Thermovibrio ammonificans HB-1: one gene and its partner. The protein of the gene in region 2 binds, or shares a complex with, the protein of the main gene of each other region. Links are inferred from orthologs where the notes say so. Each region holds a gene or a part of one and is shown on either strand. Other genes may lie near its edges.

Evidence for each region.
Region 1: the proteins of hisH (region 2) and hisF are in contact, whole or in part, in a crystal structure (PDB 6RU0), measured with the Thermotoga maritima proteins. The link is inferred for Thermovibrio ammonificans HB-1 from one-to-one orthologs. Residues at the interface, in WP_004080484.1 of Thermotoga maritima: Asn15, Arg18, Arg22, Arg117, Leu118, Pro119, His120, Met121, Gly122, Trp123, Asn124, Asn134, Gly135, Tyr136, Tyr138, Val140, Tyr158, Glu180, Lys181, Ser182, Ser183, Lys184, Ile185; in WP_004080486.1 of Thermotoga maritima: Met1, Leu2, Ala3, Arg5, Ser40, Glu41, Asp45, Glu46, Ala70, Glu71, Ile73, Asp74, Ile75, Pro76, Phe77, Asp98, Lys99, Ser122, Gln123, Glu161, Thr195, Leu196, Asn247, Arg249, Glu251.

Annotation. Positions count from the first base shown.
Region 1 is NC_014926.1:50,222-62,541, forward strand. What follows is about bases 9,541-12,320. They hold hisF (imidazole glycerol phosphate synthase subunit HisF), read right to left. Parts: upstream 11,420-12,320; coding sequence 10,661-11,419; downstream 9,541-10,660. Other genes in these bases: mtnP (S-methyl-5'-thioadenosine phosphorylase), read right to left, coding at 9,541-10,319; THEAM_RS00375 (hypothetical protein), read right to left, coding at 10,321-10,617; thiC (phosphomethylpyrimidine synthase ThiC), read right to left, coding at 11,488-12,320. Outside these bases: THEAM_RS00330 (efflux RND transporter permease subunit), read right to left, coding at 526-3,636; THEAM_RS00335 (efflux RND transporter periplasmic adaptor subunit), read right to left, coding at 3,629-4,813; THEAM_RS00340 (TolC family protein), read right to left, coding at 4,803-6,080; THEAM_RS00345 (sulfite exporter TauE/SafE family protein), read left to right, coding at 6,206-6,940; THEAM_RS00350 (rhodanese-like domain-containing protein), read left to right, coding at 6,952-7,332; THEAM_RS09345 (ArsR/SmtB family transcription factor), read left to right, coding at 7,334-7,711; THEAM_RS00360 (carbonic anhydrase), read left to right, coding at 7,692-8,360; THEAM_RS00365 (Card1-like endonuclease domain-containing protein), read right to left, coding at 8,364-9,401; more of mtnP, read right to left, coding at 9,465-9,540.
Region 2 is NC_014926.1:981,467-986,090, forward strand. What follows is about bases 1,625-4,624. They hold hisH (imidazole glycerol phosphate synthase subunit HisH), read left to right. Parts: upstream 1,625-2,815; coding sequence 2,816-3,433; downstream 3,434-4,624. Other genes in these bases: THEAM_RS05080 (MlaD family protein), read left to right, coding at 1,625-2,819; THEAM_RS05090 (FAD-dependent oxidoreductase), read right to left, coding at 3,452-4,033; THEAM_RS05095 (secondary thiamine-phosphate synthase enzyme YjbQ), read left to right, coding at 4,108-4,521; hemH (ferrochelatase), read left to right, coding at 4,523-4,624. Outside these bases: THEAM_RS05070 (MlaE family ABC transporter permease), read left to right, coding at 1-470; THEAM_RS05075 (ABC transporter ATP-binding protein), read left to right, coding at 467-1,240; more of THEAM_RS05080, read left to right, coding at 1,233-1,624. UniProt on the Escherichia coli protein: IGPS catalyzes the conversion of PRFAR and glutamine to IGP, AICAR and glutamate. The HisH subunit catalyzes the hydrolysis of glutamine to glutamate and ammonia as part of the synthesis of IGP and AICAR.

The DNA of each region.
Region 1 (12,320 bases), 920 kb from region 2 along the record:
CTCAACAGCTACTGCAGACTGTGTCAAAATAATTCAGCCTTTGATGCTTAAAAATATCAACGGCACTCTTGTGCCAACTTTAATAATAAAAGTTGAAAAATGTTCTAAGAAGCGTTAAGACTTAACTTAAAGTGTTCAATTCCTTACCCGGGTAAAAATCTGAATATTTCTAACAGAGATGGTGCATTCTTTACTCGGGTAAGAATTTCCCCACTTGTATTGACTAAGAAGATTAACCATAAAACCCAAAGTTTTGAATTTTGATGGAACACCGTTCCAAGTTTTTTCAACGAGCTGTTAAGACGTTGGGAGAGAAGGGGAAAAATCTACAACGTTATTGTAGGCGTTCCAGAATTTTTTAAAAATTATACAGAATTTTTTAAAAATTATAAGCGGGTAGCTCAGTATAAATAAAAATGGCTCCCCGGGCCGGGCTCGAACCAGCGACCTGGTGGTTAACAGCCACCCGCTCTACCAGCTGAGCTACCGGGGAGCTTTGCTGCCTAATAATATAGACCACCTTCCTTAGGTGTCAACCCTTTTCCCGGTTAAAAAACTTTTAATGTCCTCTATAAGTGAGACGAGAACCGGAACGAAGAATAGGGTAAGGAAGGTTCCGAGTATCAGGCCTCCTATTGCTACAACTGCAAGGGGAGCAAGCCTTTCAAGCCCAAGCGCCCAGCCCAGGGCTATGGGGAGCATTCCAACAGAGGTTGCAAATGCAGTCATTAGAACCGGACGCGTTCTGACCCGTATGGAGTTTATTATCGCTGCTTGAAGGGGCTCACCCCTCTCCCGGGCCCATTTTATGAAGTCTATTAGGAGTATGGAGTTTTTGACGATTATGCCCGCAAGGAGAATCATTCCCATAAACGACGGCATGCACTGGGGTTTGTGGGCTATAAGCATTGAAAAGGCGGCTCCTATGAGTGCCAGCGGGATTGCAGCAAGGATAGATATCGGGTAGGCAAACGACTCGAAGGCGGGAACAAGCGAGAAGTAGAGGATGATTATTCCTATAACGAGGGCTTTCATTAGCCTTTTGAAGCTTTCGTTCATCTGTTTTATCTCGCCTTCGTGGGAGATGCCGTAACCTGTGGGGAGCTTCAGCTCCTTTTCGAGTTTGTTTACCTGGGACTGAAGAAAAGTTGTTGGAGCGGTGGCCCTGTAGCCGTACACGTCTATGGTGTTGAGAAGGTTCTGGTGGGTTATTTTGCTCTGGGTTTTAACCGTTTCCACTTTTACAAATGTTGAGAGGGGAACAACTCCGAGTTTCGTTTGGACGGGTAGGGAGTTGAGCTTATCGGCAAAGTCTCTTTTGTTCTGCGGGAGGATGAGCTTCACGCTCAGCCCGTTCTCTAAGGGCACGACAAACGTTGATGCCGGAACCCCCTTAACAAAAGCGGCTATGTACTTAACGAGCTCCAGCGGGGTTAGGCCGTAAGCTGCAAGTTGACTACCGTCTACCTTAAGCCGTAGCTCCTCTTTATCGTAGTACCAGCTCCTTGCGGTAGAGGTAAGCCCCCTCACCTCTTGCATTAAACCTTCAAGCCTTTGGGCAAGTGAATTGAGGACTTTCGGGTCGTCGCCGTAAATCATTTCGTCTATCGTTGCCTTTATGGACGAAAGGGGCGTTGCTCCGAAGTCCATAACCGTTACATACCTGAGCCCCGGAACGGCGGAGAACTTCTTCCTAAGTTCTTCCTCTATCTGCCAGATTGTCTCTTTTCTGTGGAACCTGTCTATGAACTGGATTTTCATCTCTATCTGTTGGGGGGTTTTGCCGCTTCCGAACGAGAGAACTCCCGGCTCGGAGCCTACGGTAGAGGAGACTCTTATCACGCCGGGCATTTGGTATAGGAGCTTTTCCATTTTCGTAAGTATCTCCTCACTCTTTTCGAGGGAGGTGTTAGGGTCGGCTTCCGCCCTTACTATTACTATGCCGGTATCCATCGGCGGCATCAGGTCTCTGCCGATTACCGGCATTACCGATTTCATCGTTATTCCGAACAGGAAGAACCCCAGAACTACCGCCAGAGCTTTCAGCCACGTTCTCTTCAGAAAAGGCTCTGTAAGGGAGGCGTAAAACTCCCTCAGCCTGTATACTGCACCTTTTACGAAGTAGTCGTATATTCGCCTTTCGAGCCAGTTTTTATCGGGGGTTTTCTTGAGTATGTGAGGGGCGGCTATGGGAATCAGCGTTACCGCAACAACGTAGGAGACCACAAGGGCTATTATTAGGGTGAGCGACAGGGGCCTCATTATTTTCTGAACGTAGCCGCCTACGAACGCTATGGGCAGCAGCATTAAAACCGTTGTGTAGGTTCCGCTTAAGACCGCAAGCATCACCTCTTTGGTTCCTTCGGCTGCCGCCCTCTCTATCGGTTTTTTTAGCTCAAAGTAGTGGCGCTCTATGTTTTCGAGAACCACAACTGCGTCGTCTGTAAGCATTCCGAGGGCCAGGATAACAGCCGTTAAGGTAACTATGTTGAAGTTGAAGCCGAAGGCCCACATAAGGCCCACCGTAATTAGGTAGGTTACCGGAATTGAGAGGAACGAGACGATGAGCATCCTTACGTTTGCGAGGAAGAGGAAGATTACCAGCAGGGTCATTACTATCGCGTCCCGTAGGGACTCCAGCATGTTTTTGTTGGATAGCTCTATCAGCCACTTTTGGGTGTCTGCGATTTCAAAGTTCAGCTGCGGGAACTCTTTTTTCAGCTTCGGCAGGTAGTTCATTACCGACTCTATGGCGGGAAGCTCGTACCCTTTTTCGGAGCGCAGAATGGATATACCGATTGCCCTGTGGCCGTTACCGTGGTAGGCCGAGAAGTTGTCGGCATGGCCCCACTTCACCTTTGCAACGTCTTTAAGCCTTACTCCCGGCTTTACAACTATCTGGCGTAGCTCCTCTATCCTCTCGGCCTTTCCCTTTAGCTTCAGGACGAGGGTTCCCTCTCTGTTTATTATGAAGCCGGCGGAGGCGTTCTCGTTGTTCTCTTTTATGGCCTTTAAAAGCTGGTTCAGGCTCACTTTGAGCTGGGCCATTTTCAGGTAGTCGGGCTCTACCTCAACTTCCCTTTTGAACCCTCCGAATACCTCAACGTCTGCTACGTTGGGCAGGTTAAGGAGCCTGTTCTTTATCTGGTTCTCCGCTATCTCCCTGACCTGGGCCATTGTGAGGTGAGAGCCTTTTTTGGGGTAAACGGCGAGAACCATCACCGGGTTTGTGGCGTCGGTCACTTTGAGCACTTGGGGAGGTAGAATCCCCTTCGGCAGGTAGGGGAGGACTCTTGAGAGCTGGTTTGTTACGTCGGTTGCCGCGGCGTCTATGCTCTTAGAGTACTTGAACTCTGCGGTAACTACCGAAACGCCGTCTTTTGAGGTAGACCTTACCAGCCTTACCTGGTCTATGGTTTTCAGCCTTCTCTCTATGGGTGTTGTCACTTCCGAGGCTACGTCTTCTGCGGAAGCTCCCGGGTATAAGGTTACGACTGCAACGGTCGGCCTGTTTGCGTCGGGGAAGAACTTCCTGGGAATGTTTTTAAAACCTAAAACCCCTATGGCGCACAGGAAAAGTAGCAGTGCGAGAACGCCGTGGGGTTTTTTTAGATACCACTCAACGAACCTACCCATTGAACGCCTCCGCAGGGTATCCTCTTCCCAGCCTGTAGAGCTTCAGCAGCTTACTCTCCCTGCCCACCGCAACTTTCTGGCCCTCTCTGAGTTTCCCCAGGACAACGGCTTTGCCGTTTTCCAGCTGAACCACTTTAACCTTAACGGGCTCCACCTTGTCACCTGTGAAAACGAGGACAACCGTTTCCCCCTTTAAGTGGAGCAGAGCCCACACCGGAACGATGAACCCTTCGGAGGGCCTCAAGGGGAGTTTCACCTTAACGAGCTGGTTGGGCTTTAGCCGGGAATTTTCTTTAAGCGCTACCTCTACGGTGTAGAGTCCGCTTTTGGGCTCTGCCGCCGGGTAGAGCTTCGCAACCGTGCCAAGCGGCTTTCCGTTAACCTCAACGGTTCCTCCCTTAACTACAAACCTTGCCTCTTCTGGCGGCAGGTTAACGAGCACCTTCAGGCCGCTTTCGGGGTAGAAAACCTCCATAATCGGCCTTCCGGGAACCGCAACGGAGCCTGGCCACAGGTAGACTTTCTCAACTACTCCGTCTTTAACGGCCCTCACCTTGGTGTAGTTCAGGGAGCTCCTGATGGAGAGGGCCTCCCTTCTCAGAGCCTTTACAGAGAGCTTCAGCTCCTTAATCTTCGACTCTGCCTCCTTCACCTGGGCTTTGGCCCTCGAATAGGCGTTTTCTGCTTTTTCTACCGCCTCTTTCGGAACCGCCCCCCTCTTGTAGAGGAATAGCTCCCTTCTGTATTCCGCCTCTGCGTTCTTTAGGGCGGTTCTTGCAGCTGCCAGTTGAGCCTCCAGGCCTTTCAGCAGCGACTCCTTCGCCTGTGCCTGCCTTTCTACCGAGAGGAGTTTATTTGTAAGCTCCGAAGAGTCCAGCAGAACGAGCAGCTCCCCTTTTTTGAAGCTCTCTCCTTCCCTTTTTGTCACCTTGAGAACGGTTCCTGCCACCTTGGTGGAAATCTGGGCAAACTCCCGGGGAACCACCTTCCCTATGAACTCAACTTCGGGGCAGAGCTTCCCCTTTTCCACAACCGCGTACTCGGCGGGCACGGGATAGCTCTTGGGCGGTTGATAGCTCAGGAGCTCCCTTTTCCTCTTCTCTATCAGGATTTTCCCGGCTATTAAACCTAACGCCACCAGAATCAGTAAAACGGCAAGGGCCCTCTTACCGCTCATCGTTTACCTCCAGAATCGCTTCTATCCGCCTTTTTGCTATGAGCCACCTGTAGTAGAGGGACTTTAGCTGAGCCTCGGTTAAAAACCGCTCCGACTTGGCAAGGAGCAAGTGGTCCATATCCCCCTTGCCGCTTTTGTACTTTAACTGCTCTATCCGCTCCACTTCTTTCGCCAGCGTGAGCTTCTTCCTGTCTGCCTCTATCTGGGATTGGAGCTTTTTAAGCTCCGAAACTGCGTCTGCTATTTCCCTTTTAAGGTCGCGCTCTGCCGCCTTCAGCCTGTAGAGCTTTTGTAAAACTTCTCTGCCGTTTTGTAGAAGCTCGAGCCCCTTTCTACCTGCGGTAAAAACGGGGAAGCTCACAACCACCGAGGCCTCTCCGTAACCTTCGTTCTCCCCCGAGTCCAGCCCGTAGTTCCTCAGGTACTTGGCCTCTAACGATAGCTTCACTCCGAACTTGGCTTCAACAACTCCCCTTTCGGCCCTTGCCGCCGAAACCTCCCTTCTCAGAGACTCTATCCGGCTGTTCCTTCTAACGGCTTCTCTATAGAGCTTTTCAATACTCGGCCTTTCGGGCCGGTAGGTAAACTTCACCTCTTCTACCCCTTTAACTTTTCTTCCGACAAGGGCCGAGAGGGCCTCAATCAGTGCTTCCTTTCTGGCCCTTACAGACTCAAGCTCTCCCTCCACCTCCTTCAGCCTGTACTCAACTTTTAGAAGGTCCACCTTTGCAAACTTTCCGACTTTAACTCCCGCCTCTGTGTCCTCCCTGAGCTTTAGAAGGCTTCTCCTGTAGTCTTCAAGGGCCGCCTCTTGGGCTTTAAGGGCAAGCACAGAGAGGTAAACCGAGTCAACGTTAAACTTCAGTTGCCACTTGGTTGCCCTCTTCAAAGACTTCAGGGCGAGTTTTCTCGCCTTTAAAACCTTCACCCGGGCCGGTATTGAGCCTCCCGTGTATAGGGGAACCCTCAGGGAGAGCCCGTAGAAGGCCTTTCTGCTGTCGAAGGGGGGTTGATTGAGGGGAGTCGGAAGGTGGGAGAGGGGAACCAGCATGTAGTTCCTGTTGTAGGTTGAGTAGCCTCCGTTTAACTCAACTGTTCCCCACCTCTGCCTTTCAACCGTTTTTTGTTGGAGTTTAAGGCTCTCCTGCGTTTGCTCGAGCTCTTTTACGAGGGGGTGTTCAAGCTCTGCAAGCCTTTCGGCCTCCTTCAGGGTTATGCCGAAGGCCGCAGGTGTTAAAAGGAAAAAAAGGAGGAGCGTTTTTAGCATTGCCTCTCCGAAACTATTCGGTTTTTATTATACTTAACTAAATTCTAATATCTGGATAAATCTCTCATTTAAGTTTAAAATAACCACCACAGTTGCACATTGAGAAATGTCAACGGCCGGGGGTTGTGTTGAACCTGCTTGAGGTATCGGGAGTCTCTTTCTTTCTCACCTTTGTCTTTGCCCTCGGCGGGCTCGGCTCTGCCGCCGCCCTGATACCAACCCTCGTTTTCCTCGGGGTCCCCTTCCCGGTTGCAAGGCCCGCAGGCCTTTTCGCAAACTTCATCTCTACCTTTTCTGCAACGGTTCACAACCTCAGGGCGGGGCTCGTAGATTTCTCCCTTGCGATTCCCATACTCCTGCCGGCAGTTCTTCTCTCTCCGGTTGGGGCTTACGCCTCTACCGTTTTACCCGAGAGGGTGGTGGGTGCGGTTTTCACCCTGTTTCTCTTCTTTGCCGGTTTAATGGTTTACGTTCCAAAGAGAGAGCTGTTTGATGCAACCGGTTACAGGTGGTATCCGCCCCTTGTTGGGGCCCTTGCCGGCTTTATATCGGGGCTCCTCGGGATAGGCGGAGGAGCTCTCATCTCTCCTATGCTCGTGATTGCGGGCTATAGCCCTAAGAAGGTTGCTCCGGTTACAGCTTTTGCCGTTGTTTTCTCTTCGGTTTCGGCCTTTTTGGCCTACTTGAAGCTCGGCAGCGTCGACTGGAAGGTTACGCTTGCCGTTGCCCTGCCGGCCCTTTTTGCCGGTTACCTGGGAGCTTTCGTTACCCACCGCTTCCTTACCGCCGCTCAGGTTAAAAGGATTTTAGGTATTATTTTCTTTATCCTCGGTATTAAGTTTGCTACAAAGTTCCTTTAAAGGAGGTGAGTATGGCCCTTGCAGATGTTCTGAGGCAGATGGACATCAACTGGCTCAGCGAGAGTAACCACAAAATCTCCCTCGAGGCCTTCCTCGAGAAGTGGAAGAGCGGAGAGGCCATTTTGCTCGACGTTAGAACGGAAGAAGAGGCTCAGCTCGTTAGCCTCGGCAGCTTCGGCATAAATATCCCCCTCAACCAGCTTCCCGACCGTAAATCAGAGATTCCTACCGATAAGCTGGTCTGTACAGTCTGTCCTGGTAAAATAAGGGCAGCTATAGCTTACGCTTTTCTTGTAGGGGAAGGGTTTAAGAACGTAAAAGTGCTTGCCGCTTCTCCTTCCGATATCGTAGACGCTCTTAAACCCGGCTTTGTAAAGAAATTGAGGGGGTAGGGTGAAGTTTGAAAGATTCTCCGAGGCTGTAAAGATACTCGGCGATAGAACCCGTTTAAGGCTCATTCGCCTTCTCATGGAAAGGCCCGTTTTCGTGTGTGAGGCCTCTGCGGTTTTGGGCCTTTCCACGCCTACCGTTTCTGTTCACTTCTCTAAGTTGAAGCAGTTCGGCTTTGTTAAGGATAGAAAAGAGGGGCAAAAGGTGATGTACTCGCTGGCTGAGCCTCCCGACCCGTGTTTGAAGCTCGTTTTGGAGGGAGTGCTTCAGTACCTTAGAACTTCCGATGAGTTCGACGAGGATATAGAGAGGCTCAAGTCGGTGGACATCTCTAAGGTTTGCCCCTACGAAGGGGGGAACAGTGAAGAGGAAAACGCCTGAAGAGGTAGTCAGGGAGATTTTCTTCGACAACGAAAAGTTCGCCCGGGCAAAGGGGAGGGAGTTCTTTGAGGCCCACATTGAGGCTCAGAGCCCGGTTATAACCCTTGTGACCTGTTCCGATTCGAGGGTCCACCCGACGGTTTTCTCCGAGAAGCTCATCGACAGAGTTTTCGTAATCAGGAACATCGGCAACCAGATAGAGAGCTCTGCAGGTTCGGTGGATTACGGCGTAATCCACCTTCAAACGCCCGTTCTGCTGATTCTCGGCCACGTTAACTGCGGTGCTGTTAAGGCTTTCCTCAAGGGCTACGCCGATGAATCTCCCTTTATAAGGAACGAGCTCAACCACCTCTGTATTCCCGTTTCTCCCTTTAAGGGAGAGGGTAACTTTGAAGTTGCCTGGAGGGAAGCCGTTGAGTCGAACGTTCACTGGCAGGTAAGGGTGGCCCTTGAGAGGTACGGACTCCTGATAAGGCGGAACAGGCTTGCCGTTATAGGCGCCATTTACGACTTTGCAAACTACTACGGTAGGGGTTTTGGCCGTATAGTGGTTGTTAACGTTAACGGTATAAGGGAAAGGGAAGCTCTGTTGAAGCACCGGGCCCTCTCTTTACTGCCCGAAGAACTCCGTAGAGAGGTGGTAGTTTAAGGCTTACCTGTAAGAGTGGGCGATTTTCTCCCACTCTTCGAGCTTTGAAGGGTTGTTTTCCAACTCCAAAAGCTCCTTTATTGTTAGCGGGACTACTCCGAACAGCTTTACCTTTTCCTTCTTTTTCTGTGGTAACTCCTTTGAAGTAACCAGTATGGGAACGGTGAACCTGCCTCCTATGCGCCTTGCAAGGCTTCCCACGCGGAAGGCGTGGTCTTCCAGGTTGAGGTTTGTTAGCTTTCCCGACTTACAGGAAAAGTAGTAGAGGGTGTTATTCCTAACGGCGGTAATGTCTATCTCGTTTTTTAACTCCCTCTTTTCTCCGATGCCGTAGTTTATCTCTATCTCCGAGAGAACCTCGTGGAACAGGCCGCTTTGCTCAAGGACTGCGTAGGTTAGGAACTCTAAAATCCAGCCTTTCTTCTTTACTATTTTCATCTCTTCTTTGGATAGTTTTTTGAACAGGGACGCCTCAATCCTGTGGATTTCGGAATTTTTCCTTAAGTCGTTTAGCCTGCCGGCAAGGGCTGTGTTTTTGTAAAAACTGTAGGCGGCTTGATACCTCTCTCCCAACATCTCTTTGAAGGGTCTCACGCTTTCTATATTTAGGCCGGCAACGTTAAAGAAGTCTTCGGTTTTAAGGACTTTTTCTTTTATTTGGTAGAGTTTTTCACCGCCGAACAGGGCAACTGTTCCGTCGGGCATGTAGTATAGGCTTTTACCTCCCCGTTCCGTTAGCCATCTGTGGATAACTTCAACGGTGTATTTTGTTGCTACATTCGCGAGGAATTCAACCTTTTCCGGGTTAACTTGTAGTGAGTTTAGGGTTTCTGTAATGTTTTCGTGGTCGTAGGTTTTTATCTCTATCGTTGAGCAGTTTATTCCGTATCGTTCGAAAACGAGCTTCTGCCCTTGCGCTCGCTCTTTTGACACCTCCCATTCTGTGTAAAAGACTCTCACCTTTTTCGGCTTCCTGTAAAGGGTAAAAATCAGGTTGGGAACTACGTCGCGGGCCGAGAGCAGCCAGATTTCGGTATCCACCCCTTCCCTCGGATGTTGTTTACGTTACGGGGGAGCGGAAGCTCCCCCGATTACATTATTAAATTAAATCCTGTCTTTCAACAGCAGCCAGAGCCTCTTTTTAACCTCTTCGCTTATGTACTCCGGCTTTGTCTGAATTGCCCCAACAAGGGCGGTCTTTGCAGGTGAGTTCTCAATATCTTCCGGCCTTATGGTTTCTATAACGCGCTTGAGCATTCTCTTTGCGTTCTCAACGTTCCTTGCCATGGTTGCCAGCACTTTCTTTACGTTAACCTCTTCCCCTTCTTTCCACACATCGTAGTCGGTTGCAAGGGCCACTGCAGAGTAGGGAATTTCTGCTTCCCTTGCCAGCTTGGCTTCGGGAATGTTTGTCATTCCTATAACGTCAACTCCCCAGCTTCTGTAAATCTTAGATTCGGCTTTTGTAGAGAACTGGGGCCCCTCTATGCAGATGTAGGTTCCCTCCTTGTGGACCGGGATTCCCTCTTCCACACACGCCTTGTAAACGATTTCGTTGAGAAGCGGGCAGGTAGGTGTGTCGAAGGGAATGTGGGCAACTATACCGTTCCCGAAGAAGGTAGAAGGTCTGTTCTTTGTTCTGTCGAAGTACTGGGTGACTATCACGAAATCGCCGGGCTTTATCTCCTCTTTCATGGAGCCCACTGCGCTAACGGAGATGATGCAGTCTACGCCGAGCATCTTAAAACCGTAAATATTTGCCCTGTAGGGAACCTCCGATGGCAGGTAAACGTGGCCTCTGCCGTGGCGGGGCAGGAAGTAAACCTCTTTATCCCCCAACTTTCCGTATATGTAGGCATCGGAGGGCTCTCCGAAAGGAGTTTCAAGCCTTACCTCCTTTACATCAGAAAGCCCCTCTATGTCGTAAAGGCCGCTTCCGCCTATTACTCCTATTTTCATCCTATTCCCCCTTTTCGAGCTTTAAGTTTCCCTTGAGCTTTATGATTGTTCCCATTCCCCACACGTTTATCACCTTATCGCCGTCTCTGTCGGTTCCCTCTAAGATTTTAATCTGGATGTTCTTAACGCCGTCTGCTTTAAGCTGCTGGGCTTGCTGCTCAAGCATAGATACAACCCTCATAACCGGGTCTATCGGGAGCTCACCGTTAAACCACTGGCTCTGCTTTTGCTGGGCAAAGGCATAGGCGATGTTCACTATCTCGTGTGGCTCTTGTACTTCTCCGAAAGAGAGGAGCATCTCTACCTCCTTAAAAGATTTTGATTATTTGATTTTAACAGTATTAAACCCTTACCCACACTCCTCTCTCCTTCAAGTAGGCTTTGAGTTCTGGGATTGAAATTTCCTTAAAGTGGAAAACAGAAGCCGCTAAAACCGCGTCTGCTTTCCCCTCTACGAGCCCCTCGTAGAAGTGCTCCTTCTTTCCGGCACCTCCCGAGGCTATTACGGGAACGCTAACGGCCTCGGAAATTGCTCTGGTTAACTCAATGTCGTACCCGGCTTTTGTCCCGTCTCGGTCCATTGAGGTTAACAGGATTTCACCGGCTCCTCTGTCAACCACCTCTTTTGCCCACTTAACTGCGTCTATTCCGGTTGGAGTTCTACCGCCGTGAATGAAAACTTCCCACTTTCCCGGGGCAACTCTCTTTGCATCTATTGCAACCACTATGCACTGAGAGCCGAAAAGCTTTGCCCCTTCCGTTATAAGTTGCGGATTCTTTACAGCGGCGGTATTAATCGAAACTTTATCTGCTCCGGCGTTCAAAAGGTTTCTTATATCTTCAACCGTTCTGACCCCTCCCCCAACTGTAAGGGGCATGAATACCTGTTCTGCGGTTCTTTTCACAACGTCGAGCATTATTGCCCTTTTTTCGTAGCTGGCGGTTATATCCAAAAATACGAGCTCGTCGGCCCCTTGTTCGTCGTAAACCTTTGCGTTTTCAACGGGGTCTCCTGCATCTATCAGGTTAACGAAGTTAACGCCTTTAACTACCCTTCCGTCTTTAACGTCGAGACAGGGAATAATCCTCTTTGCAAGCATTGTTCTCTCCCGAAGGGATGGTTGAGAGAATTATAAGGGGGGAAAGGCGGAGATAAGCCTCCGCCTCTTTACTTCTCCTTCTTGGGGTTCAGATACTCCTCAACCCTTTTAATTGAGCAGAGCTTGCCGCACATTGTACAGGTTTTCTCGTCTTCCTGAGGAGCCCTCTCTTCCCTGTACTTCCTTGCGATTTCGGGGTCTATGGCGAGCTCAAACTGCCTCTCCCAGTCAAGGGCTTCCCTCGCCTTTGCCATTTCGATGTCCCACTCTACTGCACCGGGAACGCCCTTAACTATGTCGGCGGCGTGGCCTGCAATCCTTGCGGCTATTACTCCCACTTTAACGTCGTTAACGTCGGGAAGGGCAAGGTGCTCAGCAGGGGTAAGGTAGCAGAGGAAGTCGGCTCCGGCTTTGGCCGCAATTGCCCCGCCTATTGCTCCGGTAATGTGGTCGTAGCCGGGGGCAATGTCTGTAACTATCGGTCCTAAAACGTAAAAGGGTGCGCCGTGGCAGAGCCTCTTTTGAAGGAGTATGTTTGCCTCTACTTGGTCGAGCGGAACGTGACCCGGACCTTCCACCATAGCTTGAACGTCGGCCTCTCTGGCCCTGTCAACAAGCTCCCCAAGGGTAATCAGTTCTTCAATCTGACACCTGTCGGTTGCGTCGGCTATGCAGCCCGGCCTCATTCCGTCACCAAGCGAAAGGGTAACGTCGTACTTTTTGGCAATCTCAAGAAGGCGGTCGTAGTGCTCGTAGAGCGGGTTCTCCTTTTCGTTATAAACCATCCACTCGGCCATTAGGGCTCCGCCCCTTGAGACTATGTTCATAATCCTGCCCTCTTTCCTTAGCCTTTCGAGGGCACTTAAGGTTACTCCGCAGTGGACGGTTATGAAGTCTACTC
Region 2 (4,624 bases):
TGCTCGTAACCGCCCGCTCGGGCTCTGCTATGGCAGCCGAGATAGGAACCATGAGGGTTACAGAGCAGATAGACGCCCTGGAGATGATGGCCGTAAACCCCATTAAGTTCCTCATAACCCCAAGGATATACGCCACAACCATTTCTCTGGTGTTCCTTACCGTTATAGCCGACATAATAGGCTACATAGGGGGATACCTGGTAAGCGTCCACATCTTCGGCGTTAACAAGACCCTCTACCTGAGGTACACCCAGAACTTCGCCCATATGGAAGACGTGTTTCACGGCCTCATAAAGGCCGCCGTTTTCGGCTTTCTCCTCTCCACTATAAGCTGCCTCTACGGATACTACACGAGAGGAGGAGCAAAAGGGGTCGGAGAGTCCACTACAAAGGCGGTTGTCTCTTCCTCGATAGCGATTCTCATATTCGACTACCTGATAACCTACCTGCTGAGGCTCTTTAACCTATGAGGGAAGCGATAATAGTTGAGAACCTGAAAAAGCGCTTCGGCAATAAGGTTGTCCACAACGGCGTGAGCTTCACCGTTTACGACGGCGAAATTTTCGTGATAATGGGGCCGTCGGGAACGGGAAAGAGCGTTCTGCTGAAGCAGATAGCAAGGCTCATAATCCCCGACGAGGGGAGGATAAAGGTTTACGACTTCGACGTTATAAACCTGAAAGAGGAGGAGCTTGAGCGCTTCAGGGAGACGCTTACTTACGTTTTCCAGAGCGGAGCGCTCTTTGACTCCTACCCGGTTTGGTACAACGTGGCCTTCTACCTCATAGAGAAGAAGGGCGTGAAGGAGAGAGTGGCCCGGGAAAAGGCCAGCTACTACCTGTCGCTCCTGGGGCTTTCCGGAACGGAAGACCTATTCCCCAGCGAGCTCTCGGGAGGTATGAGAAAGAGGGTGGCCGTTGCAAGGGCCCTGTGTATGAACCCAAAGTGCATACTGTTCGACGAGCCCACCTCGGGCCTTGACCCGGTGATGACGGCAATTTTCGACAGGCTGATTCTGAGGCTGCGGAGCGAGTTTAACAAGACCTGCGTTGTTGTGAGCCACGACGTTACAAGCGCCTTCAGGATAGCCGACAGGATAGCGATACTCTTTAACGGCAGGGTGGTTGAAGTGGGAACGCCGGAAGAGATTAGAAACAGTAAAAACCCAGTTGTTAAACAGTTCATCAACGGAGAACCTGAAGGGCCTATAACCGAAGCTCTGGAGCGTGAAGATGGGTAAGCTGAGTCTTGAGGCCAAAGTTGGCGCCCTGGTAATTGCCGGGCTCACCGGCCTTGGAGTTATAGCAACAACCCTCAACCCCCTACAGTTTAAAAGGGGGGTTGAGCAAAAGCCCTACCTTATCTACTTCAGCAACGCCGCCGGCCTTGAGAAGGACGCCCCGGTAAGGGTGGCCGGAGTTACGGTGGGTAAAGTTGTAAAGGTAGGAGTAAAAGACGGCAAGGCGGTTGTAGAGATAATCTTCACAAAGCCCGTGAAGCTCTACAAAAACGCCGTTGCAAAGATAGAGACCATGGGCCTAATGGGCGAAAAGTACGTTGAGATAGACCCGGGCCACCCGCCGGCACCACCGCTTCCCCCGGGCTCGGTTATAGAGCAGACCCAGGTTCCCGCCTCTATGGACCAGGTGATGACCTCTCTGAACCAGCTCCTCGAGAAGTTCAACCAGGCGGTTACAACCCCCGACGGCAAGAACAGAATCGCCATCATAATGGACAGGATAAACCAGCTGACCGCAAGCGTGAACAAGGTTGTAAACGACGTTGACACCCTTTTAACCGAGAACAGGAAAAACGTTAAGAAGCTCATAGAGAACGCCCTGGCCCTTACAGAGAGCCTGCGGGAGGAGCTTCCCCAGATACTCGACAACGTAAACAACCTCACCCAGCAGCTCTCGGAAGTAACCCTTGAGAACCGCCAAGACATCCGTCAGCTGGTAAGGAACCTGCGCTTGGCGAGCGATAAGGCACCCCAGATTGCCGCGAACCTCGACCAACTCACCAAGAACCTGAAAGAGCTCCTCAACGAACAGGATACGAAGAACATCAAGGAGACCCTGGCAAACATCAAGGCCACAACAAAGGAGCTGAAGGAGCTTCTGGCCAAAGTCAACAGCGGCAAGGGAACCATCGGGAAGCTCTTCAACGACGAAAGCCTTTACGCCAACTTGGATAAAACGGTCAAAACCTTGGGAAGCCTTGCGGAGAAGGTCGAAAAGACTCAAGTTTACGTAGGCTTCAGAGGCGACGTAAACACGAGAACCGGCGACAGCAGAGGGGTGTTTACCCTGAAGGTGGAGCCCCCGGAGAAGGACCACTACTACCTGCTTGAGGTTGTGGGCAACTCCCAGGGACACATAACCTACCAGAAGTACTACATAGATACGGGAACGACAACCGGCTGGCGAGAAGAGGTGGAGAAGAACTACAAAACCCAGTTCACCCTCCAGTACGCCAGGATATTCAACGCCGACTGGCTGAGGCCGGGAACGAAGCTGGTTCTGAGGGGAGGACTCAAAGAGAGCTCCGGAGGGGTAGGGCTCGACCTACTGTTTAACAAGCGGTTTATGCTGGTTTCGGACCTTTGGAACACCGGCAGGAAGGACTCCAAGGGAGACAACATACCGCCCCACCTGCGAGTGGGAGTTAAGTACTTCCTCAACAAGAACTGGTTCGTTTACGGAGGCGGCGACGAGCTCCTGTACCACAAGTGGAGAGGCGTTTACCTTGGAGCCGGCGTCCTGTTCGGCGACAACGACATTAAGTACCTGCTCGGCTCAATGCCCGGAGGTATAAAGTGATAGCCGTTGTAGACTACGGAATGGGAAATCTCAGGAGCGTAAGCAAGGCGATTGAATCGGTAGGCGGAGATGTTGAGGTAACGAGCTCTCCGAAGAGAATTGAGGAGGCAGAGGTGGTTGTCCTGCCGGGGGTAGGAGCGTTTAAAGACGCAGTAAGGAACCTGAAAGAGCTCAACCTGTGGGAAACCCTTATAAGGCAGGTTGAGAAGGGCAAGCCGTTTCTGGGGATATGTTTGGGGCTTCAGCTGCTCTTTGACGTTAGCTACGAGTTCGGCGAAAGTGAGGGGCTGAAGCTCATAAGGGGAGAGGTTGTTCGGTTTCGGCTGCCTCCTGAGTTCAAGATTCCCCATATGGGCTGGAACCAGGTTTACCTGAAGAAGGAGTCGAAGCTCTTTGAGGGCATTAAAGAAGGGGAGTTCTTCTACTTCGTCCACTCGTTCTACGTTAAGCCCGAAGAGCCCGGCGTAACTCTAACGGAAACCGACTACGGCATAACCTTCACATCTGCCGTTGAGAAGGAGAACCTGTTTGCGGTTCAGTTCCACCCGGAGAAGAGCCAAAGGGCTGGGCTGAAGCTCCTTGAGAACTTCCTCTCTATTGTAAAAAGCGCCTAAAGGGGGGCAAAGGCCCCCTTAACCGCCTATCTTATCGTGACCCACAACGACTCTACCGGCCCACTTAGAGAGTATGTCGCAGGCCACCTCAACGCCGCTACCTGCTGCAGAGGCAACCATCGTTATAACGCCGGCAGCAAGACCCGCAACGTAAACGCCGGGAGCCTTAGGCCTAAGGGCGATTTTCCCGGGCCTGGGAGACTTGGGGTGGGGAACAACTTCAACGAGGTCCGTTTTTACCGGGAAGGAGTGAAAGCCTGTAGCGAAAACAACCAGCTCGGCCTGAAGCTCCCTGCCGTCGGAAAGAACCACCTTAAACTCACCCTCCCTGCCGGTAACCTCTGCAACCTCACCTTCAATCAGGTTAACCTCCTCAAACTCCTCCACCTGAGTCCTGAGGAACTCAAGGTACTCCTCTCCGGTGGTTCCCCTCTTAACGCCGGGAACGTTGTTTAAAACGGCCTTTAAAACGTCGGAGCTTCCGCTGTCTACAACGGCTATTGGCTTCCTTGCGAAGTCGAAGCGCCTTGCCCCGTCTGCAAGCGTAAGGGCACAGGAAAGACCTGCAGGCCCGCCGCCCACAATAACCACTCCGTACATCACCACCTCCGCCTTTTCTTTAAGAACATAAACCCCATTTGAGATAATCACAACTACTTCAAGAAGGAGGCGCCATGAAGGCTTACACTAAATACCTTACGTTTAACACCAAAAGGCGCAGAGAGCTCATAAGGATAACCGACACCGTTAAAGAGGCGGTAAAAGAGTCGGGAGTTAAAGAGGGGCTGTGCCTCGTTTCCGCAATGCACCTAACCGCGGCGGTAATCATCCAAGACGACGAAGAGGGGCTCCACGAAGATATCTGGGAGTGGCTGGAGAAGCTGGCCCCCTTCAGACCCGACTACAAACACCACAGAACGGGCGAAGACAACGGCGACGCCCACCTGAAGAACCTGCTGGTCCACCTCCAGGTGGTCCTGCCGATAACAAACGGAGAGCTGGACCTGGGGCCTTGGCAGGAAATCTTCTACGCCGAGTTCGACGGCCAGAGGCCCAAAAGGGTAATCATCAAAATAATCGGAGAGTGAGTTGAAAGAGGCGGTTCTGCTTACCTACATGGGAGCTCCCTCAAATCTCAAAGAGATAAAACCCTTCCTCTACAGGCTCTTTTCCGACAGAGACCTCATAAAC